One region of the Bradyrhizobium sp. CCBAU 53338 genome, then DNA from elsewhere that is predicted to be linked to it. Evidence: predicted binding sites of a transcription regulator. Region 1 holds the regulator's gene; each other region holds the start of a gene.
The links. The regulator LexA, encoded in region 1, represses DNA repair genes until DNA is damaged. The targets are predictions, from matches to a motif close to TGTTCNNNNTGTGTTCNG.
Positions count from the first base shown of each region.

Region 2: a site for LexA is predicted at 2,433-2,450, ahead of XH90_RS24355 (ImuA family protein). Genes of this name have one in related genera too.
Region 3: a site for LexA is predicted at 3,291-3,308, ahead of XH90_RS00925 (YifB family Mg chelatase-like AAA ATPase). Genes of this name have one in related genera too.
Region 4: a site for LexA is predicted at 3,474-3,491, ahead of XH90_RS26375 (DUF3072 domain-containing protein). Genes of this name have one in related genera too.

Region 1 covers NZ_CP030048.1:3,795,364-3,802,655, forward strand. Annotated here, with positions in the region: gene XH90_RS17800 (ComEC/Rec2 family competence protein) at 1-961, shown strand, start outside; gene XH90_RS17805 (hypothetical protein) at 972-1,406, opposite strand; gene XH90_RS17810 (hypothetical protein) at 1,600-1,803, opposite strand; gene lexA (transcriptional repressor LexA) at 1,987-2,688, opposite strand; gene glp (gephyrin-like molybdotransferase Glp) at 2,865-4,076, opposite strand; gene XH90_RS17825 (hypothetical protein) at 4,302-4,496, opposite strand; gene XH90_RS17830 (HAD family phosphatase) at 4,643-5,272, opposite strand; gene XH90_RS17835 (alpha-hydroxy acid oxidase) at 5,281-6,408, opposite strand; gene XH90_RS17840 (S41 family peptidase) at 6,700-7,292, shown strand, end outside.
Region 2 covers NZ_CP030048.1:5,168,801-5,176,092, reverse strand. Annotated here, with positions in the region: gene XH90_RS24365 (UdgX family uracil-DNA binding protein) at 1-1,114, opposite strand, end outside; gene XH90_RS24360 (putative DNA modification/repair radical SAM protein) at 1,114-2,352, opposite strand; gene XH90_RS24355 (ImuA family protein) at 2,516-3,304, shown strand; gene XH90_RS24350 (DNA polymerase Y family protein) at 3,201-4,793, shown strand; gene XH90_RS24345 (error-prone DNA polymerase) at 4,790-7,292, shown strand, end outside.
Region 3 covers NZ_CP030048.1:193,521-200,812, forward strand. Annotated here, with positions in the region: gene XH90_RS00905 (CpaD family pilus assembly protein) at 1-685, shown strand, start outside; gene XH90_RS00910 (AAA family ATPase) at 682-1,971, shown strand; gene XH90_RS00915 (tetratricopeptide repeat protein) at 2,017-2,799, opposite strand; gene XH90_RS00920 (PilZ domain-containing protein) at 2,883-3,128, opposite strand; gene XH90_RS00925 (YifB family Mg chelatase-like AAA ATPase) at 3,356-4,894, shown strand; gene XH90_RS00930 (hypothetical protein) at 5,004-5,474, shown strand; gene XH90_RS00935 (ATP-binding protein) at 5,599-7,292, shown strand, end outside.
Region 4 covers NZ_CP030048.1:5,620,251-5,627,542, reverse strand. Annotated here, with positions in the region: gene XH90_RS26395 (universal stress protein) at 1-475, opposite strand, end outside; gene XH90_RS26390 (Do family serine endopeptidase) at 689-2,224, shown strand; gene XH90_RS26385 (hypothetical protein) at 2,501-2,863, shown strand; gene XH90_RS26380 (DUF6496 domain-containing protein) at 2,876-3,145, opposite strand; gene XH90_RS26375 (DUF3072 domain-containing protein) at 3,243-3,437, opposite strand; gene XH90_RS26370 (hypothetical protein) at 3,553-3,765, shown strand; gene XH90_RS26365 (hypothetical protein) at 3,799-4,008, shown strand; gene XH90_RS26360 (hypothetical protein) at 4,044-4,238, shown strand; gene XH90_RS26355 (hypothetical protein) at 4,301-4,534, opposite strand; gene XH90_RS26350 (hypothetical protein) at 4,630-4,899, opposite strand; gene XH90_RS39115 (hypothetical protein) at 4,921-5,262, shown strand; gene XH90_RS26340 (HWE histidine kinase domain-containing protein) at 5,259-6,752, opposite strand; gene XH90_RS26335 (HAMP domain-containing protein) at 6,767-7,292, opposite strand, start outside.

The sequences.
Region 1 (7,292 bases):
GTGGGGCGGCCGCGAGATCGCGATGCTGTTCATGGCCTCGATGATCGCCGGGTTTGCAACCACGCCTTATGCGGCCTTCCATTTCCATCGCGTCACGCCCTACGGCGTGCTCGCCAATCTCGGCGCGATGCCGGTGGTCTCGGCGCTGGTGATGCCCGCGGGGCTTCTGGGATTGCTCGCGGCTCCCTTCGGACTCGACGGTGTGTTCTGGTGGTTGATGGGGATTGGCATCGACTGGATGGTGGCGGTGTCGCGCTGGGTGGCCGCACTGCCCGGCGCGATCGGCCATGTCGCCGCCTTCGGCACTGCGCCGTTGATTGCGGCGAGCCTCGGCCTGATCCTGATGGGCCTGTTGCGCACGCCGCTGCGCTGGTCGGGTGCTTGCGTGCTCGTGGCTGCGACCGTCTGGGGGCTGTCGGTCCGGCAACCCGATATCCTGATTGCCGCTGACGGCCAGAACGTCGCAGTGCGAGGCAGGGATGGGCAACTGCACGTGATCAGAATGAAGAAGGACAATTTTCTGCTCAAGGAGTGGCTTGCCGCCGACGCTGACCCGCGCGACACGGCCAGCGCCTCGCTTGGTGACGGCGTGTCATGCGACGACGCCGGCTGCGTGACGACGCTCGCCGACGGTCGCATGATTGCGCTGTCGCTACGCATCGACGCGCTGGCCGACGATTGCAGTCGTGCCGCGCTGCTGGTGACGACCAGGCCTACGGCGCCGGATTGCGCCGCGATGGTGGTCGATCGACCGCGTCTCGCGCACCAGGGCGCGCTGGCGCTCACACAGCGCGGTGACGGTTTTGCGATTCAGGCTGTGAGGGGAAGGGGCGCAAACCGCCCCTGGTCGCCGGCGGCGACCGGCGATGGAGACTTCGAGCAGACCCTCATGCCAAGGTCGGTAGCTCCACGCTCCCGGGACGTAACACCGTCGGAGGCCGACCTTCAGGCTGAGGAGTAAGATCGACCTTTCAGCCGATCGGCAGGCGCGGCGTCGTGGTGCGGCTGTCAGCGATCCCTTGCGGCTTCTGCTCGCGCTCGCCGAGCGGCTGGGTCACGGGCAGTTGCAGCACGGTTGCGCGCTGGCCTTCGACGAGCTGCGTCACCAGCACGTATTTGCCATCGGGGAATTCGATCGCATCGTGATGACGATCGGGAATGTGCGGATCGACCTTGCCGAACTTGCCGACGCGCGAGTTGACGGTGCGCGTCCAGATCCACCTGTTATCGTAACGGACGTTGTCGGCGAACGCGAGCTCCGTTCCCGGCAGCAGGCAGACCGCGACCGACATGTCGGCTTCGGAGGCGAAGCCGCGCGTCGAGGTGCCGCGAAATGTTGTCGTGACGATCGTCTCGCCGACTTCTGCGGGACGTGTCGCGACGGCATGCAGGCTATAGTCACACATCGGGTGCTCCTCATCAGGGATAGCAACCCGCGCCTCTGGCCTGGAGGCGCAGGCCTCTATCAGAGTGGAAGCCTGCAAGACTCCGCTCGGTTGTAGGCAAATCTGCGGCTCGGATACGCAAGCCGCAATCACAATATCTTTCCCGAACCGCCAGGAACAAAGCCTGCTTCCGTGCATTCGGCGACCGTCGCCGTCAGCGTCCGGCCGGTGCCGACCAGCCCGAATATGGCCATGCCGGCCGCGAGGATTGCTCGACGGTATTATGCGCATCACGCAATTGCGCGCTCGTCGCCTGCGGCGCCTTGCGGGCGCGATGTTGCGGCTGCGCAGCGAGGGCTTGTGACGCCGATGCTGCAATCAGCGCCATCGTGACGGTGCTCAGGAAGATCTTGCGCATGGTTGTCTCCTCGGTCGCCTGGAGGCTTATGAAGCGATGCGTGCTTCGTCGCGGCGTGCCGAGGATGTAGTACTGGAGAGGGGGCCGGATAATCTGTGCAAAACCAGAAAGACCATCCGGCCGGAGCGGACAATCGTCCGCTCCGATCGTTGAATGCGCGTGAGCGCTCAGGTCGTCCGGCGCTCAGTACTTCCGATACAGTCCGATCAGCTTGCCCTGGATCTTGACCCGGTTGGGCGGGAGGATGCGGACCTCGTAGGCCGCGTTGGCCGGCTCCAGCGCGATCGAGGCGCCGCGGCGGCGGAAGCGCTTCAAGGTGGCTTCCTCGTCGTCGATCAGCGCGACCACGATATCGCCGGTGTCGCAGCTCTCGTTGCGCTGGATCAGCGCCATGTCGCCGTCGAGAATGCCGGCGTCGACCATGGAATCGCCGCGCACTTCGAGCGCGTAGTGCTCGCCAGCGCCCAGCATGTCAGGGGGGACGCTGATGGTGTGGCTGCGGGTCTGCAGCGCCTCGATGGGCGTGCCGGCTGCGATCCGGCCCATGACGGGCACCGCGACCGGACGCTCGCCCTCGTCGGCGGGCGGGCTCGATGTCGTGCGCACCTTGCCGAGATTGCCTTCGATGACGCTTGGCGTGAAGCCGCGGCGGCTACCGGCGGCGGCTTGGAGCTCCGGCAGCTTGATCACCTCGATGGCGCGGGCCCGGTTGGGCAGGCGGCGGATGAAGCCACGCTCCTCGAGCGCCGTGATCAGGCGGTGGATGCCCGACTTCGAGCGCAGATCGAGCGCGTCCTTCATCTCGTCGAAGGAGGGCGGCACGCCGCTTTCCTTCAGCCGCTCGCTGATGAACCGCAGGAGCTCGTATTGTTTGCGCGTTAACATCTCGACCAAAATCCCCCTGACGATGTCGTTCGATTCCGAGACGCTGAATTCAGCAATAAGCCGCTACATGCTCGAAACAAATCATGAACGAACACTATATGTTCGATACATGTTCCGCAACTGCTTAATTTACCGTGAACGCGGCAAAGTTCGCGGAACGGTTGCGAACGATGCGCTCAGGCGGGCAGTCGCAACACCTCGCAGTGCGCTCCCGCTTCGGCCTTCGGTGCGAATGGCGGACGCACGAGAAGTGCCTGTGCCGCAGCGAGATTCGCAAGCAGCGAGGAGTCCTGGTGATTGACGGGAAGGGCGACGAGCGTGCCGTCGGCACGCTCGTCGAGACGCGCACGCAGATAATCCTCGCGCTGGTCATTGGCGCCGACGTCGCGGCCGAGCACGGCGCGTTCGCGGCGATGATGGACAACCGAACGGCCGGACAAAGCGCGAATCAGCGGGACCATGAAGAGGAAACCGCACACGTAGGAAGACACGGGATTGCCGGGCAGGCCGATCACGCGCATCGCTCCGAGCTGTCCGTTCATCATCGGCTTGCCCGGCCGCATTGCGATCTTCCAGAACGCCATCGCAGTGCCTTCGTCCCGGAGTGCCTGCTGCACCAGATCGTGGTCGCCGACCGAGGCGCCGCCCGTCGTGATCAGGATGTCGGCGCTGGATTCTCGCGCGCGGCGGATACCGGCGCTGGTGGCGGCAAGCGTATCTGCGGCAACGCCGAGGTCGATGGTGTCGGCGCCCTCGCTGCGGGCGAGCGCGTGCAGGGCGTAGCCGTTGGAATAGACGATCTGGCCATGACCGGGCGTCGATCCCGGCATCACCAGTTCGTCGCCGGTCGCGAGGATCGCGACTTTCGGACGGCGGCACACCGCGAGCTGCGGGTGGTTCATGCCGGCGGCAAGTGCAAGGTCCCGCTCGGTGAGCCGTACGCCCTTGCGCAGGAGCACGTCGCCCTCGCGGAAATCGATGCCGGCGGGGCGAATGTGGCGCCCGGTGACGGCGGCCTCCTTGATGGTGATGCGCTTGCCGTCGGTGACGGTGTCCTCCTGGATCACGACCGCATCCGCACCATCGGGGATGACACCACCGGTGAAGATTCGCACGGCTTCGCCGGCGCTGACGGTCCCTGCGAACGGCCGGCCGGCTGCGACTTCGCCGATGACGACAAGCTGCGCCCCGGGCTTCGCCGCATCGGCCGCACGAACGGCATAGCCGTCCATCGCCGACATCGCCTGCGGCGGCTGCGTCCGCCGCGCCGCGACGTCGCGCGCGAGCACGCGGTGGAAGGCCGCGTCGAGTGCGACGACCTCTTCGGTCAGCGGCTGCGCGCCGGCAAGCACCGCGGCGAGCGCGTCGGAAACCGGCATCAGGGCCACGGGTGAAAACTCCAGCTGCGCCCGTTCGGGCAAATCGGCGGCGAGAGTTCTAGCCGAGTGCAGGCGCAGAGGCAAAACGGTGGTCGCGCAGCATGATTTATCGTGCGTCGTCAGCTTGGCGACGAAGGCGCAAGATCAAAGTCGCCGCGGCATGATCCGGAAGGCGAAGCAGACCGGTTCGAGGATGGCCATGGCGAGGATGACGAGAGCCACGGCCAGCACCGGTCAGGTCCCCGGCTGCTTGTCCGGACTGACGTCTGGCGCTTCGGGACTCTGGTCCCTGTCAGGCATCGGATCGGCCTGGGCCTTGAGATCGGCGGCCTTGCTGATCAGTTTTGCGGAAAGGTCAGAATCCGAGGTGGTTCTGGCGTATTTCATCAGCAGAGAGGCCTGCTTGGTGAGGTAGGTTTTGCCCAACACGATGATAAGTCCGATGTAGAATTCCCAACGGACTCATGAGTCCGGAAACGGGCATTCGTTCCCGGAACTCTGTATAAAAATGTACAAAGCGACTTGGTTCCAAACCCGGAGGCGAAATAGTTCCAGAGGGGCGGTCCGTTCGGGGATCAGATCCCCAGTGCCCTCAGCGCATTGCCGACGTCGTGAGGGGAGGTCACATGCACCGCGGTCAGGCCGCGGGCGCGGGCGCCTTCGACGTTCTCGGCGAGGTCGTCGAAGAAGACAACGCGGTTCGCCGGTACGCCCATCGCGGCAACGACATGGTCGAACGCTTCTGCATCCGGTTTGCGCAGACCGATGCTGGAGGACAGATAGAGCTCGCGAAAATGGCCGAGCAGGTCGGCATATTCCTTCGAGAAGTAGTCCACGTGCGGGCGGTTGGTGTTGGAGAAGGCGTAGACCGGCATCTGCTTCGCCGCGCGCGGCAGCAACTCGGCGATGTCGGGCATCTCGCCGGCAAAGATCGCGTTCCATCCTTCCAGGAACTGCCCATCCGAAATGCTGATGCCGAGCGATGAGCGGAGCGAGGCAAAGTAGTCCTCGTCGCTGATCTTGCCGACCTCGTGCAGCCGGTAGGCCTCGTCACGCACGTAGCGCGCCACGATCGCTTCCGGCTTGCAGCCTGCATGTCCCGCCCAGCAGGCGATCGCCTTGGAGAAATCGATATCAAGCACGACGCGCCCGAGGTCGAACAGAAGCGCATCCGCGCTGCCGGGAGAGAGCGAGGTCACATGCATCCTTCCAATCAGTATCGATAGGGCTCGTGGTCGAACAGCGGGAATGCGCTGAACACGCTCGGCGCATTGGTCGCGGTGGCCGGGTGCAGGCAGGACTTATTGACCTCGGCGAACGAAGTGGCTCCCAGCAGGCCGAGGCAGCGCAGCACCTCGTCCTCGAGCAGTTCCAGCATCCGCGTCACGCCGGTCTCGCCGGCCGCCGCCAAGGCCCAGCATTGCAGCCGGCCAATGCCGACGAGGTCTGCGCCCGCGGCGATCGCCTTGACGATGTCGGTGCCGCGGCAGATGCCGCCGTCGACCATGATCTTCGCGCGCCCCTTCACGGCGTCGACGATTTCAGGAAGCACATGCATCGCGCCGCGGCCGTGATCGAGCTGGCGGCCGCCATGGTTGGAAACGTAGATCCACTCGACGCCGTGATCGACCGCGATCTGCGCGTCCTCGGCGGTGGCGATGCCCTTGAGGATCAGCGGTATCCTGAACTTGTCCTTGACCATCTTCACGGTCCGCCACTCCAGGCCCTTCTGGTAGTCGCCGCCGGTGGCGCGCAGGCGGCTCTCGCGAACGTAACGCTTGGCAATGTCACGCTCACGACGGCTGTAATGGGCGGTGTCGACGGTCAGGCAGAAGGCGGCGTAGTTGGCCTTCTCGGCGCGGCTGACGACGTCGGCCACGAATGCGTCATCGCCACGGACGTAAAGCTGGTACATGCGCAGCGCATCGGGCGCGGCCTCGGCGGTCTTTTCCAGCCCGGGCTCGGAGACCGAGCTCAACATGTGCGACGCCCCGAAAGTGCCGGCCGCGCGGGCAACACTCGCTGCGCCATGCGGGTCGAAGATTTCCAATGCGCCGACGGGGGCGAGCACCACGGGCAGGCGCATCTTGCGGCCGAAATGCTCGACCGAGCCGTCGACCTTGCGCACGTCGCGCAGCACACGCGGACGGAAAGCGATCTCGTCCAGTGCCATGCGGTTGCGGCGCATCGTGGTCTCGGTCTCGGCGGCGCCGACGATATAGTCCCAGGCGTTCTGGTTGAGGTTGGAACGGGCTTTCCTGATGAATTCGTGCAGGTTCTGGAACGGCTCGTTGCTGGCGCCGAGTTCGACGTTCCGTTCCGGCCGGAGCGCTTCGTTCATTGTTGTCCTCCCGAGAATTTGAAGCCTTATCTCATCGCCTATCCCGTTCAGCCCTCCAAAACCATCCTAAAATCGCATAGCTGCGAAGCGCGGCCCGGCCGATCGATTCCCGCGCGGCGGGCGACGGCTTCGGAACGTTGCCAAAAGTTTAGGTCAGGGCGAAGGGATTTTTGCGATATACAAGCGGGCGTGGCAGCCCGGCCTTGAAGAAACCTGAATGGTATTGTGAGAACCGAATTGGACTGCCATTTGCGTGGCGTCCCGTCCCAAGCGAAAAAGGCCACCCATTCCATGCGGAAAACCCTGCTGTTCCCCCTGGGCGCGCTCACCGGAGCCTGCCTCACCCTCCTCGTGTCCGGTCCGCAGGGCGGGCTATGGGCGGCACGGGCGGCGGCGGGCGTAGGCACGGGCGATGCCTATTCCCAGCTCAATCTGTTCGGCGAGGTCTTCGAGCGCGTCAAGGCGAGCTATGTCGAGAAGCCCGACAATGCCAAGCTGATCGAAGGTGCGATCACGGGCATGGTGACCTCGCTCGATCCGCATTCGCGCTACATGAACGCCAAGGCCTGGGCCGAGATGCAGGAGACCACCTCCGGCGAGTTCGGCGGCCTCGGCATCGAGGTCACGATGCAGGACGGTCTGGTCAAGGTCGTCTCGCCGATCGACGACACGCCGGCGTCCAAGGCCGGCATCATGTCCGGTGACCTCATCAGCAAGATCGACGGTGAAAACGTGCAGGGCATGACTCTCGAGCAGGCCGTCAATAAGATGAAGGGCCCGGTCGACACCAAGACCAAGCTCACCATCATGCGCAAGGGCGCCGATGCTCCGCTCGACGTCGCGATCACGCGCGAGATCATCCATGTCCGCCCGGTCCGCTTCCA
Region 2 (7,292 bases), 1.4 Mb from region 1:
TGCCGCGCGGCACGAATTTGAAGTGCTTCACCGCGTTGGTGACATAGACCTTCTTGCGATCGACGCCGGCTTCCGCGAGCGCTCGGTCGAGCACCTGGCCGGCCGGGCCGACGAAGGGATGACCGGCAAGGTCCTCCTTGTCGCCGGGCTGCTCGCCGACCAGCATGATGGTGGCGTCCTTCGGTCCCTCACCGAACACAGTCTGCGTCGCGTCCTTGTAGAGCGGGCAGGCGCGGCAATGGGCGGCCTCCTCGCGAAGCGTTTCGAGATCGTCGGCAGCGGACTTGCGTTTCATCGGAGCCTCCGGCCGCTTCTGGGGCTTGTGCGGATCGGTTGCGGCATTGGCGATCATAGCACCGGTCATGCGCTCGGCGTCCTCGATCAGGGGCTTAATGATCGAGGCTTCGGGCAGGTTCCTCCAGTATTTCTTCGGCATCTCCGTCTGCATCGCCTTCACCTTGAGCCGCGCCGGATTGAAGATGCTGGCGTAGTAGCGCCGCCATGTCTCCTCCAGCCGGTCTTCGCTCGGTGCCTCGCTCTTGCTCACGCCCGGTGTGAACGAGAGCGCGTGACCGTCCCAATGCGCGCAGAGATCGGGCGTCAGGATCGACCACGGCATGTCGGCAAAGCGTTTGGCGAAGAATGGGGCTGCGAGCTCGACGATGTGATGTTCCGGCTCGAACCAGGCGACGTAATGCGCCGCGCGTTCGCGGCCGATCTCGCGAAAGCGCACGAAGGCATGCATCTTGTGCTCGTCGCGATGGACCGCGCGCGCCATCGCCGTGACCAGCGCGACGTCGGGATCGGTCGCGACCTCGATGAGATCGTGGTTGTCCCTCAGCCGCCAGAGCAGGCGATAGAGGATCGCAAAACGCTCGCCGTCGCGATGCAGGATTGCCGCTTTCGCGAGGTCGATGAATTTGGCCGGCACGTTGAACGTGCCGTCGTTCGTCTCGAGGATCGGAGACGGCGAAGGCGGTGCAAACAATTCGGCGTCGCCTCCTTGCACGACCCAGGTGACATCGGCGGGCTGCACGTGATGAAGCACGAGGCTGCGCGCGGCTTTGCGCCAGCCGTCGAAATCGGTTTCGCTGTCGAGGGTGATATATTGCATCAGAAGCCAAACCCCAGTTGCGTTGCCTTCGGCTTGAACCGTTCGATCAGCCCGGCAGCATCGAGACGATGCGGCGCGGGACGATGATCGCTGAGGACGATGAACGGCAGCGCCTTGTTGCGGGGCACGTGCAGCCGCGCGAGATCGGAGAGGCGGATCGTGGTGGTGCGCCGCGTCGCGATGATGCGCTCGACCGCCTTGGTGCCGAAGCCCGGCACGCGCAACAGCTCCTCGCGGCTGGCGCGGTTGACGTCGAGCGGGAAACGGTCGCGATGGCGCAGGGCCCAGGCCAGCTTCGGGTCGATGTCGAGCGGAAGCATCGCGCTGTCGTCGACGATTTCGCCGACATCGAAGCCGTAGAAGCGCATCAGCCAGTCGGCCTGGTAGAGCCGGTGCTCGCGCAGCAGTGGCGGCTGGACCAGAGGCAACGCGCGGCTGGCATCCGGGATGGGGCTGAAGGCGGAGTAATAGACGCGCCGCAGCCGGTAGGAGCCGTAGAGATTGGCGCTTGTATGGAGAATGGTGTGATCGTTCGCGCTGTCGGCGCCAACGATCATCTGCGTGCTTTGGCCGGCCGGCGCGAAACGTGGCGGCTTTACTTTCGTCGTCTTCGCTACGCGGTCTTCCTCGGCCTCGTCGAGCTTCAGACGCAGCCGGCCCATGGTGCGACGGATCGCACGCACGTCCTTTTCCGGCGCGAATTGCCGAAGGCTCGCCGCCTCGGGCATTTCGATGTTGATGGAGAGACGATCGGCATATTTGCCGGCTTCGGTGATCAGCGCGTCATCGGCTTCCGGAATGGTCTTGAGATGGATGTAGCCGCGGAAGTGATGCTCCTCGCGCAGCTTTCGCGCGACGCTCACCACTTGCTCCATGGTGTAGTCGGGGCTGCGGATGATGCCGGAGGAGAGGAACAGTCCCTCGATGTAATTGCGCCGGTAGAAGTCGAGCGTGAGCTTGACCACCTCGTCGATGGTGAAGCGGGCGCGCGGCACGTTGGAGGAGGCGCGGTTGACGCAATAGAGGCAATCGTAATTGCAGGCGTTGGTCAGCAGCACCTTGAGCAGCGAAATGCAACGTCCGTCCGGCGCGTAGGAATGGCAGATGCCCATGCCGGGCGCGGTCGAGCCCATGCCCTTGCCGTCGCTGGAATCCCGCTTCTCGGTGCCGCTGGAAGCGCAGGAGGCGTCGTACTTGGCGGCATCTGCGAGAATCTCCAGCTTGCGGTGCACGTCCATTATTGAATCCCTTTGATTTCGCTGATGAATCCGACAGGACGCCAATTCGGTTGACTCCCGGAGCATCGTTAGCTTTATATTAGAACATATCATGAACAAATGAGCCAGCCGCTGGTTCTCTTTTTGAGAGTCATCGGCAATCACCTCTGAAGGAGCGGCGAGCATGAGCGGCGCACGCAGAAGCGCGCTTGCGACCTTGCGCAGCCAGATCGAACGGATCGAGACGGCGGAGGTCGTGCATCATCAGGACCGTGTCGTGCTCGGTCACGGCGAAGTCGATCGCGCCTTGAAAGGTGGGCTCGCGCGTGCGGCAATCCACGAGGTGTTTTGCGAGGGGCGCCAAGGCGCGGCCGCGACCGGTTTTGTCACCGGGCTTGCGGGTCGCATCACGGCGCAGCGGCCGCTGCTGTGGGTGCGGCAGGATTTCTCGGAACTTGAAACCGGCGCGCTGTCGATGAGCGGGCTCGCCGAGCTCGGCCTCGATCCGCGCCGTATCGTAATGGTGCGTGCCGCCGACGTGGAGAGTGCACTGCGCACCTCGGCCGATGCGCTCGCCTGCGATGCGCTGGGTGCCGTCGTGCTCGAGCTCTGGGGCGAGACCAGGCAGTTCGATCTGGTGGCGAGTCGCAAGCTGACGCTGGCCGCGCAGGGTTCCGGCGTCACCGGTCTGTTGCTGCGGATGGCGGCGCAACCTTTGCCCTCGACCGCGGAGACGCGGTGGATGCTGCGCGCGGCGCATTCGCCGCCGGGGCCAGCCTGGAGTGCCTGGGGCGCGCCGCGCTTCGATGTCGAGCTGCTGCGTAATCGTCACGGCCCGTGTGGCCGGTGGATCATGGAATGGAAGTGTGATGAGTGCCAGTTCAGTGAACCGTCGACGTATTCTCAGCCTGTGGCTGCCGCGCCTGCCCATCGACCGGATCCAGCGGTTCTTCAACAGCGCCGGGCTGGGTAAGGCCAATGATCCCAGCATCGTCGTCATCAAGAACAACAACGCGCTGGTGATCCATGCGTTGGACGAGGCCGCCGAGCGGCTCGGACTTTACATCGGCCAGCCGCTCGCCAATGCGCGGGCGGTGTGTCCGGATTTAAAAGTGTTCGACGCCGATGTCGTGGCCGACGCGAAAACGCTGAGCGATATCGCCGATTGGTGCGATCGCTTCACCCCGCTGGTGGCGTTCGATGCGCCGCATGGATTGTTCCTGGACATCACTGGCTGCGCGCATTTGTTCGGCGGCGAGGCTGCACTGTTGCAGACACTGGTCCGGGCGCTCGACCGTCAGGGCTTTGCCGTCAGCGCGGCGATTGCCGGCACTTCGGTCTGCGCGCGCACGCTGACGCGACAGGCCACGGGCAACATCGTCGCCGATGGCGGCGAGGCGGCGGCGATCGACCGGTTTCCGGTGTCCGCGCTCGGTGCGGACGAGACCATCACCACCGGCCTGCGCCGCGCCGGCCTGAAGACCATCGGCGATGTCGCATCGCGCAGCGCCTCCGAAATCACGGCGCGGTTCGGCGCGCGGTTCTCCACGCTGCTCGCGCATGCGCTGGGACAGGGCGATGCGCCGATCAGCCCGCGCAAGCCGCTGCCCGATTACATCGTGGAGAAGCGCTTTGCCGAGCCGATCGCGACCGACACCATGATCGCGATGACGCTGTCGCGACTGGCTGATACGTTGATCGCCTCCATGGAGAAGCAGGGCAAGGGCGCGCGCCGGCTGGAGGCCGCGTTCTTCCGCACCGACGGCGTGGTGCGCGCGATCATGGTCGAGACTGGACGTCCGGTGACGCGGAGCGCCGTGATCGACCGGCTGTTCCGCGAGCGGCTCGATGCGCTCGCCGATCCGCTCGATCCCGGTTTCGGCTTCGACATGGTGCGCTTGTCGGCGAGCCACACCGAGGTCGTGGTGCAGGAGCAGCGCGATCTCGACGCCCATGTTCACGACAATGACGAACTCGCCGCACTGATCGACCGCATTGCCGCGCGGATCGGAGGAAAGCGCGTCGTCGTGCATCTACCTGAGGATACCCATGTCCCCGAACAGGCGGTGCTGGCCGCGCCGGCGCAGCATCATCTCGCCGTCGCCATGCAGGCCCAGTGGCCTGCTCGTGCCGAAGGTGAACCGCCGCTGCGTCCCCTCAGGCTGTTCGATAAGCCGGAGCCGGTCACCGTGCCGTTCGCGACCGTGCCTGACGGGCCGCCGCATCAATTCACCTGGCGCCGCGCGAAACATGCGGTGGTGCGGGTGGAAGGGCCCGAGCGCATCGCCATGGAATGGTGGCGGCAGGACGGCAAGCAGCTGACGCGGGATTATTTCCGCATCGAGGATGCCGAAGGCCTGCGCTTCTGGATCTTTCGGGACGGTCTTTACGAGGGAGAGGTGTTCGATGCCGACGGCAAGCCCACGCCACCCAACTGGTATGTCCACGGTCTCTTCGCATGAACGCGCCTGCTTATGCCGAGATCGGCATCACCACGAATTTCTCCTTCTTGCGCGGCGGCTCGGATCCGCGCGCCTATGTGCATCAGGCCAGCAAGCTCGGCATTCCCGTGATCGGCATCGCCGATCGCAACACGCTCGCCGGCGTGGTGCGGGCCTGGAAGGAGCTCGACAATGACAAGGTGCTTCACAAGCCAAAGCTGCTGATCGGCGCGCGCATCGTCTTCATCGACGGCACGCCCGACATTTTCGTCTATCCGCGCGATCGCGCCGCCTATGGCCGGCTGTGCCAGCTTCTGACCCGGGGCAAGCGCGGCGACGACATCACGCGGATCGAGAAGGGCGAATGCCATCTCGGCTTTGCCGATCTGCTGGAGTTCGTGGAAGGCCAGCTCCTGGTCCTGACGCTGCCGCACCGGTTCGATGACGCGCAAGCGTTGGATATTCTTGGAAAGCTCAAAGCAAGCCGCGCCGAAGGCGTGTGGCTGGCAGCGAGCCTGATCTATCGTGGCGATGACCGCCGCCGCCTGGCACGGCTCGACGATCTCGCCGCAACAGCAAGAGTGCCGCTGCTCGCGACCAACGAGGTGCTCTATCACCACCCCGGCCGCCGTCCTTTGCAGGACGTGCTGACCTGCATTCGCGAAAAGACCACGATCGAGACGATCGGACGCAAGCTGGAAGCCAATGCCGAGCGCTTTCTGAAGACGCCCCGCGAAATGGCGCGGCTGTTCCGCGATTTCCCTGATGCGATCGCGGAGACCATGCGCTTTGCGGGCAGGATCGGCTTCTCGCTCGATCAACTCAAGTACCAGTATCCTGACGAGCCGGTGCCGCCGGGCAAGAGCGCGCAGGGGCATCTGGAGGACCTGACCTGGGCCGGCGTCGACAAATATTTCGGTGGCAAGATCGATGACAAGCTGCGCGCCACGCTGAAGAAGGAGCTCGCGCTGATATCAGAGCTGAAATACGCGCACTACTTTCTCACTGTGCACGACATCGTCCACTACGCCCGCAGCCAGAACATTTTGTGCCAGGGACGGGGATCGGCGGCGAATTCGGCCGTGTGCTACGTGCTCGGCATCACCTCGGTCGACCCGACCAAGGTCGATCTGCTGTTCGAGCGCTTCATCTCCAAGGAGCGGCTGGAGCCGCCCGACATCGATGTCGATTTCGAGCATTCGCGGCGCGAAGAGGTGATGCAATATGTCTATCGTCGCTACGGCCGCCACCGGGCTGCGATCATCGCCACGGTTATCCATTATCGTCCGCGCAGCGCCATCCGCGATGTCGGCAAGGCGCTCGGCCTGACCGAGGACGTCACCGCGGCGCTCGCCGATACCGTCTGGGGTAGTTGGGGCAAGGGTCTCAACGACATGCAGGTCCGGCAGGCCGGGCTCGATCCCCAGAATCCCATGATCAACCTTGCGGTCGAGCTTGCGACCGAGCTCATCGAATTCCCGCGCCATCTCTCCCAGCATGTCGGCGGCTATGTGCTGACGCAGGATCGGCTCGACACCTATGTGCCGATCGGCAACGCCGCGATGGACGACCGCACCTTCATCGAATGGGACAAGGACGACGTCGACGCGCTCAGCATGATGAAGGTCGACGTGCTCGCGCTGGGCATGCTGACCTGCATCAGGAAATGTTTCGATCTGATCGACCATCACAAGGGCGAGCGTTGGGTTCTGGCGACCGTCCCGCAGGATGATCCCAGGGTTTACGATATGTTGTGTGCCGGCGAGTCGCTCGGGGTCTTCCAGGTCGAGAGCCGCGCCCAGATGAACATGCTGCCGCGCCTGAAGCCGCGGACCTTCTACGATCTCGTCATCGAAGTCGCGATCGTGCGGCCGGGGCCGATCCAGGGCGACATGGTGCATCCTTACTTGAGGCGGCGGAACAATCTGGAGAAGGTGACCTATCCCTCGCCATCGCCCGAGCACGGTCCCGCGGACGAGCTCTACAAGGTGCTGCACAAGACCAAGGGCGTGCCCCTGTTTCAGGAACAGGCAATGCGCATCGCGATCGAGGCGGCAAAATTCACCCCCGAGGAAGCCAACGGCCTGCGCCGTTCGATGGCGACTTTCCGCAATGTCGGCACCATCGGCCAATACGAGGAGAAGCTGATCGGCAACATGGTCGCGCGCGGCTATGATGCCAACTTCGCCAGAAGCTGCTTTGACCAGATCAAGGGCTTTGGCTCCTACGGTTTTCCGGAGAGCCATGCTGCGAGTTTTGCCCAGCTCGTCTACATCTCGTCATGGCTGAAATATCATCACCCCGACGCCTTCTGCTGTGGCCTGTTGAACTCCCAGCCGATGGGCTTTTACGCCCCGGCGCAGATCGTCGGCGATGCCCGCAAGAACGGCGTCGAGGTGCGCGAAATCGACGTGTCCTACAGCTTCGCGCAGAACACGCTGGAGAACACGGACGGCAGATATTGTGCCGTTCGCCTGGGCTTCCGTCAGATCGACGGTTTTCATTGGCTCGATGAGGATG
Region 3 (7,292 bases), 3.6 Mb from region 1:
GACGGGGCTCTCCGTCATGCTGGGCGCGTGCAACACCACGGGTGACGTCGTCACCACCCAGACGGTGCCGACCGACTACCGTATGCGCCATCCGATCGCGGTGCAGGAAGGCAAGCGCTCGATCGTGATCTTCGTCGGCAAGGCGCGCGGCGGCCTCTCGCCCGCGCAAGCGGCGGACGTGATGGGCATCGCCCGGGACTGGCTGCGCGAAGGCACCGGCTCCGTCGTCGTCGACGTGCCCGTCGACACCGCCAATTCGCGCGCGGCGGCGGCGACCTATCGCGAGATCCGCGCCGTGCTCGGCAGCGGCGGCGTGCCCTCGCGCGTCATCGTCCAGCATTCCTATCGCCCCGAAGATCCCGGCCTGCTGCCGACCATTCGGCTGAGCTATTCCAAGATCACCGCGGTCGCCGGCCCCTGCGGGCTGTGGCCCGAGGACGTGGGCCCGTCGATCCTCGACCCCGGCTACAACGAGAACCGGCCCTACTTCAATCTCGGCTGCGCCACCCAGCGCAATCTTGCCGCGATGATCGACAACCCCGCCGACCTCGAGCAGCCGCGCGCCGAAACGCCGGCCTATACCGCGCGGCGCGATATCGCCTTCGACCGCTACCGCAAGGGCAATCCGACCACGACCACCTATCCCGAGGCTGACAAGGCCAAACTCAGCGAAACAGGCAAATGACGGGCATCGACGACGAAGGCGCGGACGATCCGCGACACCCCGAAGAGCACATTGCGCCGGTTCCGCGTATCTCGGTGCAGGCGTTTTGCGAGACCGAGCAGACGCTCGCCGCGGTGACCGCAGCCGGCCAGGACCGCCGTCTCGCCAAGGCGCATCTCACCGCGAAGAGCGGAGGTCTCGCTGCGGCGATCGAAGTCTATGACACGATGCCGACGCCGAACGTCATCGTGATCGAATCCGACGGCACGCGCGACATCCTCGAAGGGCTCGACGATCTCGCCGGCGTCTGCGATCCCGGCACGCGCGTGGTGGTGATCGGCAATCCCAACGACACCGCGCCCTATCGCGAGCTGGTGCGCCGCGGCGTCAACGACTACGTCGTCGGCCCGGTCGAGACCATCGACGTGGTGCGCTCGATCTGCAGCCTGTTCTCGGCCTCCGAAGCCATCATCACCGGCCGCATCATCGCGGTGGTCGGTGCCAAGGGCGGCGTCGGCGCGTCCACGGTCGCGCACAACGTGGCCTGGACCATCGCGCGCGACCTTTCGCTCGATTCCGTCGTGATCGATCTCGACCTCGCCTTCGGCACCGCCGGCCTCGACTACAACCAGGATCCGGCGCAGGGCATCGCCAACGCGGTGCTGTCGCCTGATAGGCCGGATACGGCGCTGATGGAGCGCCTGCTCGCCAAATGCACCGATCATCTCAGCCTGCTCGCTGCGCCTGCCACGCTCGATCGCGTCTATGATTTCGGCGCGGAGGCGTTCGATGCGATCTTCGACACGCTGCGCATGACCACGCCCTGCATCGTGCTCGACGTTCCGCATCAATGGTCGGCCTGGACCAAGCGGGCCCTCGTCAATGCCGACGACATCGTGATCGTGGCCGAGCCTGATCTCGCAAACCTGCGCAACACCAAGAACATGCTGTCGGTGCTCAAGGCGGCGCGGCCGAACGACCGTCCGCCGCTGTACTGCATCAACCAGGTCGGCATGCACAAGCGCGCCGAGATCGACGTCAAGTCCTTCGCCAAGACGATGGAGAGCCAGCCGCTGGCGGTGATCCCGTTCGATTCGAAGCTGTTCTCGGCGGCGGCCAACAACGGCCAGATGATCGCGGAGGTCTCCAAGAGCCACCGCACGAGCGAGCTGTTCCAGAGCATGGCCAACCGTCTCGCCGGGCGAGGCGAGGTGAAGAAGCCCAAGCGCTCGCTGCTCGGACCGCTGCTGAAGAAACTCAAGGGCAGGGCCGGACGCGGCTCGGCGCCGCATCGCAAGGCGTCGTAAGCGCGGAAGCGTTCTTCAAACCAACACAACCGAAGCGGCGGAGATTTACTTCTCCGCGCGCTGCTGCTGTTTCTTGGACAGCAACTGGCGCAGCGCCGTGACCTTGGCCGCCGCCTGATCCGGCGGCAGGTCGGCCTTCACGATGGTCTCGGCCTCGGCCTGCTTGCCTTCCAGTCCCAGCACCAGCGCCAGATTGGCGCGCACGCGGGGATTGGCGGAATCGCGCTGATAGGCGCGGCGCATGGTTTCCTCGGCCCGCGGCAGATTGTTCTGGAGCATGTACGACAGGCCGAGATTGGACAGCACTGACGGCTCGTCCGGCACGATCTTCAGCGCGGTCGCATAATATTGTTGCGCCTCCTCGTTGCGGCCGAGCTGATCGAGCACGGCGCCCTGGGCCGAGAGGATATGCCAGTCGGGATCCTCGGGCGTATGCGCGCGGCTCAGCACGTCGAAGGCCTGCTGGAAATTGCCGTTGTCGGCGAGCGCGCGGCCGTAGCCGGCGAGCAGCGCCTTGTTGCTGGGATGGAGCAGCACGGCCTGCTCCATCACCGCGACCGCCTGCGCACGTTGGCCCATCTCGCGCAGCGCCCGGCCATATTGGAGAGCAATATCGGGATCGCTGGGCTTGGCGCGATAGCGTTCGCGCAAGCCGTCCATGTCGGGCCTGGCATCCGCGTTGGCCGCGGGGTCCGGCTTGCTGCTGACGCCGAGCGCGCCGGTCACGTCCTCCAGGCTCGTGGTCTGGCAGCCACCGAGGGCCAGCACCGCGAGCGCGGGAAGCAGGAATCTCGCCGGGAAAGAGGCAAGGGACGAACGCTTGGACATACTCTGATCACCGCCGGCGGACTGATCAGAGATGCTTTGCCGATTAACGCTAAAGTCCGGTTAAGGACGGGCCTCTGTTGGGCCTAGTCGGTAAATTCCGCACCGAATTCGCAACCGATGCGCCAGCGCAGGCGGCACTGACGGGAATAATCGGGCGCAAAGATGATGGTGAATTGCGGCGGCACTTCCAGAAACTCGGCCACGACCTTCACGCCCCCGTCCGAGATATCCGTGATGGTGCAGTCCCGCGGCAGCGATCCCGCGCCAAAATGAATCTTGGCAAGCCGGCTGCACACCCGTCGTTCGCTTCTGCGGCGATTTGCAAGCATTTGAATTCTTCACCCGTTAGATCACGGCCCATCCCGCAGGCTCAGGAGTAGCGGACATTCGTTGGAATGTGCTGAGGAGAGCCGCTCGCATTCGAGGCGTAGTCGACGCTTAATGTCGTCGTCCGGTTTACCTGTCGTTAGGGCTTGCGGCGCCATCTCCCGCGTTCCCGTACTGTTCTTGTCAGAGCCGCCCGGCTCTGCTACCCCTAATTGTGCAAGAGGGCAGCATGGTTCAGCGGGTTTCGACAGTCGCCTTTGAGGGGATCGAGGCCCGTGCGGTCGACGTGCAGGTGCAGGTCGCCCCCGGCCTGCCCGCCTTCGCCATCGTCGGCCTTCCGGACAAGGCGGTGTCGGAGGCGCGCGAGCGGGTTCGCTCGGCGCTGATCGCCTCGGGCCTGGCCCTGCCGGCGCGGCGAATCACCGTCAATCTCGCGCCCGCCGACGTCCCGAAGGAGGGCAGCCATTACGACCTGCCGATCGCGCTCGGGTTGATGGCGGCGATCGGCGCGATCCCGCCGGACGCGCTGACCGGCTTCACCGTGCTCGGCGAGCTCGGCCTCGACGGCTCGATCGCGGCGGTGGCCGGCGTCCTGCCAGCCGCCTTCGGTGCCAATCTTCGCGAGGAAGGCTTGATCTGCCCGGCCTCTTGCGGCTCGGAAGCGGCGTGGGCGAGCCCGGACATCCAGATCATCGCCGCAAGCTCACTCATCCAGATCGCCAATCACTTCAAGGGCACGCAGGTGCTTTCGCGACCGGTGCCGAAGGTGCATGAGGCCGCCACCTCGCTGCTCGATTTGCGCGACATCAAGGGCCAGGAGAGCGCCAAGCGGGCGCTGGAGATCGCGGCCGCGGGAGGACATCATCTGCTGATGATCGGCGCGCCCGGTGCCGGCAAATCGATGCTGGCGGCACGGCTGCCTTCAATCCTGCCGCCGCTGTCGCCGGGCGAATTGCTCGAGGTCTCGATGATCGCCTCCGTCGCCGGCGAGATCGAGGGCGGCGCACTGACGTCGCGGCGGCCGTTTCGTTCGCCGCATCACTCCGCCAGCATGGCCGCGCTCACCGGCGGCGGCGCACGTGCAAAACCCGGCGAGATCTCGCTGGCGCATCAGGGCGTGCTGTTCCTCGACGAGCTGCCCGAGTTCGATCCGCGCGTGCTGGATTCGCTGCGCCAGCCGCTGGAGAACGGCGAGGTCTCGGTGTCGCGCGCCAATCACCGCGTCACCTACCCTGCCCGCTTCATGCTGGTTGCGGCGATGAATCCCTGTCGCTGCGGCAACGCGTTCGAGCCCGGCTATGCCTGCAAGCGCGGCCGCGTCGACCGCTGCACCGGCGACTACCAGGCGCGCATCTCCGGACCGCTGATGGACCGCATCGATCTGCGCATCGAAGTGCCGGCCGTCACCGCCGCCGATCTGATCCTGCCGCCGCCGGCAGAAGGCTCGGCCGAAGTCGCCGCACGCGTCGCATCCGCGCGCGACATCCAGCTCGCGCGCTACGCGGCTGCGGGCCTGCCGCAAATCCGCACCAATGCGGAGGCGCCGGCCGCGGCGCTCGAGGACATCGCCAGGCCCGACGCGCAGGGACAAAAGCTGCTGCGCGATGCCGCCGAGACCATGCGGTTGTCGGCGCGCGGCTATCACCGGGTGCTGCGGGTGGCGCGCACGCTCGCCGATCTCGATGGCGCCGAGAAAATCGGCCGGCTGCATCTCGCCGAAGCGCTGTCCTACCGCGCACTCGCGGAGGATGTACGCCAGCTGGCGTGATCATCCCACGCGTCAACCCTGCGGTAACGAGTTTCCTTTACGCTCTGCAAACCATAAGGCCCACAAGTTCCAGTCCGGCCTCTGGCGTGTTCTTGGCGAGTAGAGTGTCATGTTGCGTTTCAAGATCCTGGCCTCAGTGGTTCCCCTGTTGGCGGCTGCGGTGTTCGCCCGCAATGAGATCGGATCGGTCTCGCATCCCTGCATCGCCCTCGGCGACACCTCGGTCGAGCTGACATCCCTGTTCTGGAAAGCCGGCGTCCATGTCGCCTTCACCGACGATCTGTCGCGGGCCACGGTGCGGGTCCAGATCACCGACGATGCGAACGCCGCGGACTTCGCGGTCGTGGACGATGGCCTCGGCTCCGAGACCGAGTCCTGCCAGCCCAATCCGGCGATGCGCCTCGTCACGATTGCCGCGCAGCCGGTCGATGGCGGCCCGGTGATCTATCTATCCACCGACGGCCCGGCCGATTACCGCATCTATGTGCGCTCGAAGACGTTCTCGCAGCAGGAGGCCGCGGCCCTGATCGTCGGCGCTCATGGCGGCCACCCGCTGCCCCTCCAGGCCGCCTCGCTCTGAAACATTAAGACCTCGTCAACCCTGTTTCGAGGCCGCCCCAAAGCCTCAAGCTGTTCGCAAGGTCGGCAAGACATCGTCGCGCACGGCGGTGGCGGGTTTCGGACGAGAGTCGGGGTCGGTGGCAATGGGTCGGACGTTCCGGATCAAGGTGCGCATGCGCCGCTTCAGGCGACAGCACCCCAGGATTGCCTTCGCGATCCGCTCCTTCATGATCTTCTCTGCGACGTTCGGCGGCGCCTATGGTTTCGTCACCGGCAGCCGCTCGGAAAATTCCGGCTACGACCCCAACACCTTTGCGATCGGCGCGAGCTTCCTGTTCGCGTTGGCCTGCCTTGGCCTCGCCACGCTCAGCATGCGGCTGCGCTTCGTCAACAAGCGGATGAAGAAGCTCGCCGCGCACAACGAGGCGCTGATCGACCGCAATTGGGAGCTGAAGGAAGCCGAAGAGCGCGCCCGCAGCCTGTTCGAATCGCAGGGTGATCTGATCGTGCTGCGCGACCATCAGGGCCGCATCACCTTCGCCAACGACGCCTATTGCGCACTGGCCGGGCAGGCGCGCAGTGCGCTGGTCGGCACGCGGTTCGATTTCGACGTGCTGGAGCAGGGCGACAGCGCCCGCGAGAGCAACGGCACGCGCATTCACGACCAGAAGATCACCACCCCGCTCGGCGCGCGCTGGATCGCCTGGCGCGAAGGTTTCGTGCGGCTCGATGCCGGCCAACCGGCCGAACTGCAGAGCGTCGGGCGCGACGTCACCGACCGCACCGAGACCGAGCGCGCGCTGTCCGATGCCCGCGACCAGGCCGACGCCGCCAACCGCGCCAAATCGCGCTTCCTCGCGATGGCCTCGCACGAGATCCGCACCCCGCTGAACGGCATCATCGGCATGGGCGGCCTCCTGCTCGACACCACGCTGACGCCGGAGCAGACCACGTACGCAAGGGCCGTGAAAACCTCGGGCGAAGCGCTGATGGCGCTGATCGAGGAGCTGCTCGACTACTCCAAGATCGAAGCCGGCAAGCTCGATCTCGACCAACGCCCCTTTGCGCTCTCGACCCTGATCGAGGAGGTCACCGAGCTGCTGGCGCCGCGCGCACAGGCCAAGCAGCTCGAGATCGCGGCTTATGTCGACGAGCGGTTGCCCCTTGAAGTCACCGGCGATGCCGCGCGGCTGCGCCAGGTGCTGCTCAACCTCGCCGGCAACGCCATCAAATTCACCGCATCGGGCGGCGTCGCGCTGATCGTCGAGCCCGGCATCTGGCCGAACGAGATCAGCTTCCTGGTTCGCGACACCGGCATCGGGATCGCGCCCGAAGCGCAGTCGCGCATCTTCCGCGAATTCGAGCAGGCCGACGACCGCGTCGCCCGCACCTATGGCGGCACGGGCCTTGGCCTCGCCATCAGCGAACGCATCGTCAAGCGCATGGGCGGCCGCATCACGCTGGAGAGTGCGCCCGGCAAGGGCTCGACCTTCGAGGTCGCAATTCCCCTCACGCTCGCGCAGGGCGAGGCCGGGCAAACGACTTTCCCGAGTCCCGATCTCGCCGGCAAGTCGATCCTGCTGGTGGCCGAAGGCATCGAAGCATCTCTCATCGCACGGCGGCTGGAACGCTGGGGCGGCCAGACCTGCCTGGTCGCAGACGCGGCCGTCGCCGAAGCGTTGCTGCCGGAGCGCTCGTGGCATGCGGTGCTGCTCGATCGCGCGCTCGGCCCCGTCGTCACCGATCGCCTCGGCGCAGCCGCCCGCGCCCACGCGACGCAACGGCTCGTGCTGCTGACACCGAGCTCGCGCCATGAAAAGCTGTCGCCTGATTTCAC
Region 4 (7,292 bases), 1.8 Mb from region 1:
CGATCCGCTTTGCCTTGAAGGTCCCGCGGAAGGTATATGGCAGGAACAGTACCGGGCCGCCGGCCTGGAACAGGATCTCGCGGGGGATGTCGTTGTCGAACGTCACCTGCTCGGGATCCGGCTGGAGTACGACACTGAGATCGTGCAGCCGCGCCATCTCGCCGAGCGAGGTGGCTGCATCCGCGGGAATTGCGCCTAGCGGGTGGCAGGTACTGGAGATATCGGCGTTCGCCGCTTCGGTCCTGAACACTGCAAGGGCGGCTTCGGCCCGCTCGACGGCGCGCTCCCGTTCCATCTCGAATACGGCCGCCACGGCAGCTCCGCCCTCCATCACATAGGCCGCGGTGCTTGCGACATAGCCAACCGCGACCGCATCGACGTGGGCGTTGAGGCTCGCTGCGAGGGAGATCGAGCCGTCAATGACGGCGCGCATCGGTCGCTCGGTCGGGATATGGACGAGAATGTCTTTGTACATGGCGAGGTCTCCGATGGGCATCATCCGATGGTCGAAGTGTTTCACCGCCCGCAGGGCTCGCGTTGAGCTGTATCAAATCCGCGGCGAGGATTTTTTCGTGCGGCCCCCGGCCGCAGCTTTCTTTGCCAAGAATTAATCGCGCGGACGGGACGTCGTAAGGTGACGAGGACCATGCTGGGTGCAAGGCGACTTACCCAACATGGACATTTCGACATGATCGATCGCGTCAATTCCGACACCACCAAGACCCGCACAATCCTGAAGCCGCGCCGCCTCGCGCTGCTCGGCACCGCGGCCGCGCTCGGCGTGGCCGTGCTGGCGGCTTCTCCCGCTTCAACGCCGTTCGGCGCGTCCTCCCTGATTTCGCCTGCGCAGGCCGCTGAAAGCGCGACGACCCCGCCGGGCTTCGGCGACCTCGTCAGCAAGGTCAAGCCCGCCGTCATCTCGGTGCGGGTGAAGATCGACCAGGACAACGACAAGAGCGCAATGCTGCAACAGAACCGGATGGATCAGGACGAGGATTCTCCGTTCGACCAGTTTTCGCGGCAGTTCGGCTTCCGCTTTCCGGGTGGCATGAACGGCATGCCGCACCAGCGTCACCAGATGATCACGGGCGAGGGCTCCGGCTTCTTCATCTCCGCCGACGGCTATGCCGTGACCAACAATCACGTCGTCGACCACGCCGAGTCCGTGCGGGTGACGATGGACGACGGCACCGTCTACACCGCGAAGGTCGTCGGCACCGATCCGAAGACCGACCTCGCGCTGATCAAGGTGGACGGCAAGAAGGACTTTCCGTTCGTGAAATTCTCCGACCAGAAGCCGCGGATCGGCGACTGGGTGGTCGCGGTCGGCAATCCCTTCGGCCTCGGCGGCACCGTGACCGCCGGCATCGTCTCGGCGAGCGGCCGCGACATCGGCAACGGTCCCTATGACGACTTCATCCAGATCGACGCGCCCATCAACAAGGGCAATTCCGGCGGTCCGGCTTTCGACATGAACGGCAATGTGATCGGCGTGAACACCGCGATCTACTCGCCGTCCGGCGGCTCGGTCGGCATCGGTTTCGACATTCCGTCCTCGACGGCCAAACTCGTCGTCGCGCAGCTGAAGGACAAGGGCACCGTCACCCGCGGCTGGCTCGGCGTGCAGGTGCAGCCGGTGACCGCCGAGATCGCCGACAGCCTCGGCCTCAAGGCGGCGCGCGGCGCGATCGTCGACAACCCGCAGGACGGCAGCCCGGCCGCGAAGGCCGGCATCGAGGCAGGCGACGTCATCACCGCCGTCAACGGCACCGCGATCAAGGACTCCCGCGATCTCGCCCGCACCATCGCCGGATTGGCGCCGGGGTCGTCCGTGAAGCTCGACGTCGTCCACAAGGGCGACACCAAGACCGTGACGCTGGCGCTCGGCGAACTGCCGAACGAGCGGCAGGCCAAGGCTGACGATGGCAAGATGCAGCAGGGCCCCGGCACGCCGCGGCTCGGCCTCAGCCTGGCGCCGGCCGGCGACGTCCAGGGGGCAGGCCAGAAGGGCGTCGTCGTCACCGAGGTCGACCCGCAGGGGCCGGCGGCGCAGCGCGGCATCCAGACCGGTGACGTCATTCTCAATGTCGGGGGCAAGACCGTTGCCAATGTCGGCGACGTTCGTTCCGAACTGGCGCAGGCCAAATCGTCAGGCAAGAACAGCGTGTTGCTGCAGGTGAAGAACGCGGACGCGACCCGCTTCGTCGCGGTGCCGCTCGCCTGATCTCGTGGCCGTGACGGCAAATTCAAAAGGCGGTCTGCGGGCCGCCTTTTTCATGCGCACGAGCGACATACCCACAGGCGACCGATAACATTCTCGTTAACGGCAGGAATGATGACCGGTTCGTCCGAAAAAGCCGCGTTCGCTCGTCAGACTTCCGACTAGTGTGTTGTGCTTCGGCGGCAATGAAGCCACCCGAGGTGGATTGCAAGAGTGGAACTTCGGACGCCCGGCTGCCTTGTGGACCCGGCCGGTGGTTCGCATTTGATCGGTGCCGACATGGATCGATTGAAGCTCTCGCTGAAGCTTGCGCTGCTCGCGGCGCCGCTGGTGCTGTCGGCCGGAAGCGTCATGGGGCGCGATGACGGTCGTTTCGCCGACTCGCCGCTCAAACCGTGGTTCGACAGCCTGCGCAGCCAGATCGGCCCGTGCTGCTCCGATGCCGATGGTGTTGCCGTTGCCGATCCCGATTGGGACTCGCTCAACGGGCATTACCGGGTCCGTCTCGATGGAGAGTGGATCGAGGTGCCCGACGCAGCCGTGATCACCGAACCGAACCGCGCAGGCCGCACCATGGTCTGGCCGGTCAAGACGGTGTTCGGCGTTTCGATCCGCTGCTTCATGCCCGGCAGCATGATCTGACGCCGTTCGGCGTCACCGCGTGGCGGACTTGCGCTTCGAGCTCTTCCTGCTCGTCTTCTTCTTTTTGGACGTTTTTCGCTTCGTCGCCTTCTTCGGCACCTTCTTGCCCTTCGCGCGCGCCTCCGACAGGCCGATCGCGATCGCCTGCTTGCGGCTCTTCACGCGTCCGCCGCGACCGCCGGGGCCGCTCTTCGCAGTGCCCTTCTTGTAGCGCCGCATCTCGCGCTCGACATCACTGCCGGCGCTGCGTGAGTAACGGCGCTTCTTCGCCTTGCGTGCCATCGATTCTCTCCGTTGGCTCTCGAAGAGAAACAGCAGTGCTGACGCTACGTTCCAAATGCGCGGCTGCGCGCCTCAGCAAAGCACCGGCCGACGCGTCTTAAAACGAGTTTGCGAGTTCGATCTCGGCCTCGAGCACCTGGATCCGGCGCGCGGCTTCGGCAGAGGACAGACCGCGATCGTATTGCGCAGGCTGGTAGGCCTCTTCGCTCAGCCGCTTCAGCCGCAGCCCCTGCGCCCGGGTCATCTGCTCCATGAGAAAAACCTTGGCATCGTATTTACCCTGAACCTGCATGTCCGCTCTCCCTCGCGATTTCATGGCTTGACTATATGTTCTTATTTTGTTCTAACAAGCCATGGACAACAGAATTAATGAAATTCGACGTAAAATCAGCGCCTTGAGGCTCGAGATGGCCGATGTCGAGGCGTCCGTGCGCGATTTCGTCAATCGCGACCGCGACTGCACCGAACGGGCCCAGGCGCAGATGGATCTGCGCCGGAAAGTCAATCTCCTGATCGGCGAATGGAAGGCCGCTGGCGGCGGCGAGGTGCTGCCCGACATCCGCGACCGGATGCGCCTCCGTCCGTTGAAAGGCGTAAGCAGACCGACGACGCGCTGCTGAGACAACCACGTAGCTGGCCTATGGAGGCAGACGGTGGAAGAAGACCCGGACGCCTACCGGATTCTGAAGCTGCGTGCCGAGATCCTCGAATTGGGCTCCGCCATCAGGCAGTTGCAGCGAGAGGGGCTCGACGATGCCGCAGCCCAGCTCCTGATTGCACGCAAGCGGGCACAGCTCGACCATCTCGTGAAGGCAAGCTCCGCAAGTCACCGTCTTGACGTCACCGACATCAGACGCAGCTAGAGCGGTGGCGCAACACGACACGCCGGAGCCCGTCAATGCCGGATGCCGAAATCACTGTTCTGCTGGAGGCGGTGCTCGACGATGTCTGCGCAGGCACACCCCCGTGGGACACGACGACGCGCGAACGCGTTGCCGTGAGATTGCGTGCCGTCGCGCGCGAGGATCATTGCTCTCTCGAGGATTTGGAGCGGGCCAGGCGAGACGCTCTGACCCGCGCACCGATCATGTAGGTGGTGGTGAGGGAAAGAAGCCCCGCGTCGTCGCGGGGCTTCCTGTTACTGCGAGCGCGAGCTTACTTGCTCATTCCGTTCTGGGGCTTGGTCATGCTGCCGCCCTGATCGCTGCCGGGGCCGGCGCCACCCTGGCCGGACGCATCGGGCGGAACGGTCTTCTTCATGTTGGCGCCCGTCGTCGTCTGCGACATGGAAGCGTGATGCTTCTTGTGCGACTTGGCCTGCGCGGCAAACGGCGCGGCGGCGAGGCCGGTGGCCAGCATCACGGCGAGAGCGAGCTTGGTCGTCTTCATGCGAGGGAACTCCCTGAGTTGAATTGACGCAGGCAGCCAACCGCCATTTGTCGCGGGAGTTCCGAAGAAAGCGCCGCGTGCGTTTCACGCGCGCTTCAAGATTCCTTGTTCTCGTTGAGAATGAACACGACGCCTGTCAGCGCGGCACCGATGGCAAACGTCGTCACCATCGTGCCGACAAAGACGAAAGCCGCCGCACGGCCGCCATGGTTCAGCAGTTCTGCAACCGCAGGATTGGCCAGAATGAGCGCAAGCGTGAAGGCGAGACCGAACGCAGCGCCCATCATCGCTTGCGTCATCAGCCTGATGGCGCCGGTGGGAGAGACCAGGCTTGGCGACTTCTCGGGTGACTTTTTCGTGCGCATGGAACTGCCGATCGATCTGGCATGCCAACGCTGGCCGTAATCGCGGGTTCCATCGCGCATGAAGGATTTGTCATGACCGCTTCATCCACCGTTCATGCCGACCTTGCGAGGATGAATGCCATGAACACGGGAACATCAGCTATGGGCAAGGTGGTCTTTCTCTATCGCTCGCTGGCCTACCGGAACGCTGCGGCCGACATGTTGCGCAAGGCACGCAAGCTGCCGCGCGGAGCGGAACGCAGTGCCGCTCGTCGCTACGCCACGGCGCTGCGCGATCTCGCGCAGACGGAAGCATGGCTCGAAGGGCGGGTCGCCGATGAATCGCGGCCGATGCCACGACTGAAAGTCGTCGCGTCGCGCTAGCCCGATGCGCGCTGGAGTTCGGGAGAGCTGCTGGCTTCGAACTTGTCCTGCGCAGCCGCCGTTGCCGGGCTCTTGCGCGTCAACGGCACCTCGAGACGGCAAAACAGGCCCTCTGAGCGCCAATCGAACTGCGCCTGTCCGCCGAGCTGGGACTCGACGCTGGCCAACAGGCTTCTCGTTCCGAAGCCGCGCGATTTCGGCGTCCTGACCAGCGGCCCGCCGGTCTCCTCCCACGTCAAGGTGAGAAGGTCGTTCTCGGCCTGCCAGCCGATCGCGAGGCGCCCCGACCGGGTCGACAGCGCGCCATACTTGGCCGAATTGGTGAAGAGCTCGTGCAGAGCCAGGGCCAGCGTCTGGGCCGTCGCCGGCAGCAACTGCACTTCGGGACCCGAAAGCTTGATCTGTCCGCCGAGCGAATAGGGCGCAAGCTCTTCGTCGATCAGCTTGGAGAGTTCGGCGCCCTGCCAGCTCGACAGCGACAGGATGGTGTGCACCCGCGCGAGCGCGTTGATGCGGCCCTCGACGGCCTTGACATAGGCTTTCATCTCGTCGGCGCGGGTGAGGCGCACGATCGACTGCGCCAGCGCCAGTGCGTTCTTGGCGCGGTGATCGACTTCACGTGCCAGCAGGTTCTGCCGCTCCTCGGCGCGCTTGCGTTCGGTGATGTCGACGGTGACGCCGCTCACCCGCACGACGCGACCGCTCGGGCTCACCGTTGCGGCTGCCGTGCCGACGCACCAGCGAATCTCGCCATCAGGCCGGCAGACACGAAACTCGCCCTCATAGGCGTGCGCGCCGGTATCGAACGTGGCAATCGCCTGGCTGAATTGGTCGACGTCATCGGGGTGCAGCAGCGCCTGGATGTTGGCAGAGCTGACGTTGAAGGTTTCCGGCGTCACGCCGAAAATGCGGTACTGGCCTTCGTCCCACATCCAGTCGCCGTTGACCCAGTCCCAGTCCCAGGATCCCATCTTGCCGGCGGCGATTGCCATGCTGCGCCGCTCTTCGCTCTCGCGCAGCTTCGCAGTGGAGTTCTCGAGCTCGGCCGTGCGGGCACGAACGCGATCCTCGAGATCCTGGTTCAGCCGCTCGAGCTCGCGCGTCTTGCGATAGAGCTCGGCAAACACCTTGACCTTGGCGCGCAGCACTTCCGGCACGACGGGCACCGGCACGTAGTCGACCGCACCCATCTCGTAGCCGCGCAGGCGGTCGATGTCGCTGACTTGAATCGCCGAGATGAAGATCATCGCGGTCTTCTGGAACCGCGGGTGCTCGCGGATCATCGCCGCGAGCTCGAAGCCGTCGAGCTCGGGCATGCAGACGTCGACCAGGATCACCGCGATCTCGGTCTTGAGCAGCACCTCCAGCGCCTCGCGGCCGGACGAGGCGATCACGAGGTTCTCGCCGAGTTCCCTCAAGATCACCTCGTAGGCGAGCAGCTTGGCCGGCTGGTCGTCGACGAGGAGGATGTTGACCTTTTCGTGGTCCATTCTCGGATCCAGACTCAACGGTGCAGCCACATGCGGATCGCAAGCAGCAATTGATCGGTGTTGACGGGTTTGGCGAGATAATCGGAGGCGCCCGCCTCCAGGCATTTCTCGCGGTCGCCCTTCATCGCCTTCGCCGTCAGCGCGATGATCGGCAGGCGCAGGAAGGCCGGGTTCTCCCGGATCACGCCGATGGTCTGATAGCCATCCATCTGCGGCATCATGATGTCCATCAGCACGATGGCGATTTCCGGGTTGGATTCGACCAGCGTGACCGCCTCGCGGCCGGTGGTCGCGGTCAGCACCTTCATGCCGCGCCGTTCAAGAACGCTCGACAGCGCGAAGATGTTGCGGGCGTCGTCGTCGACCAGCAGGGCGGTCTTGCCGATCAGGTCCTCGTCGGAACTGTTCAGCTTCTCCAGCATGCGCTGCTTCTCGATCGGCAGCTCGGTGATGACGCGATGCAGGAACAGCGCGGTCTCGTCGAGCAGACGCTCGGGCGATTCAACGCCCTTGACCACGATGCTGCGCGCCATGGTGTGG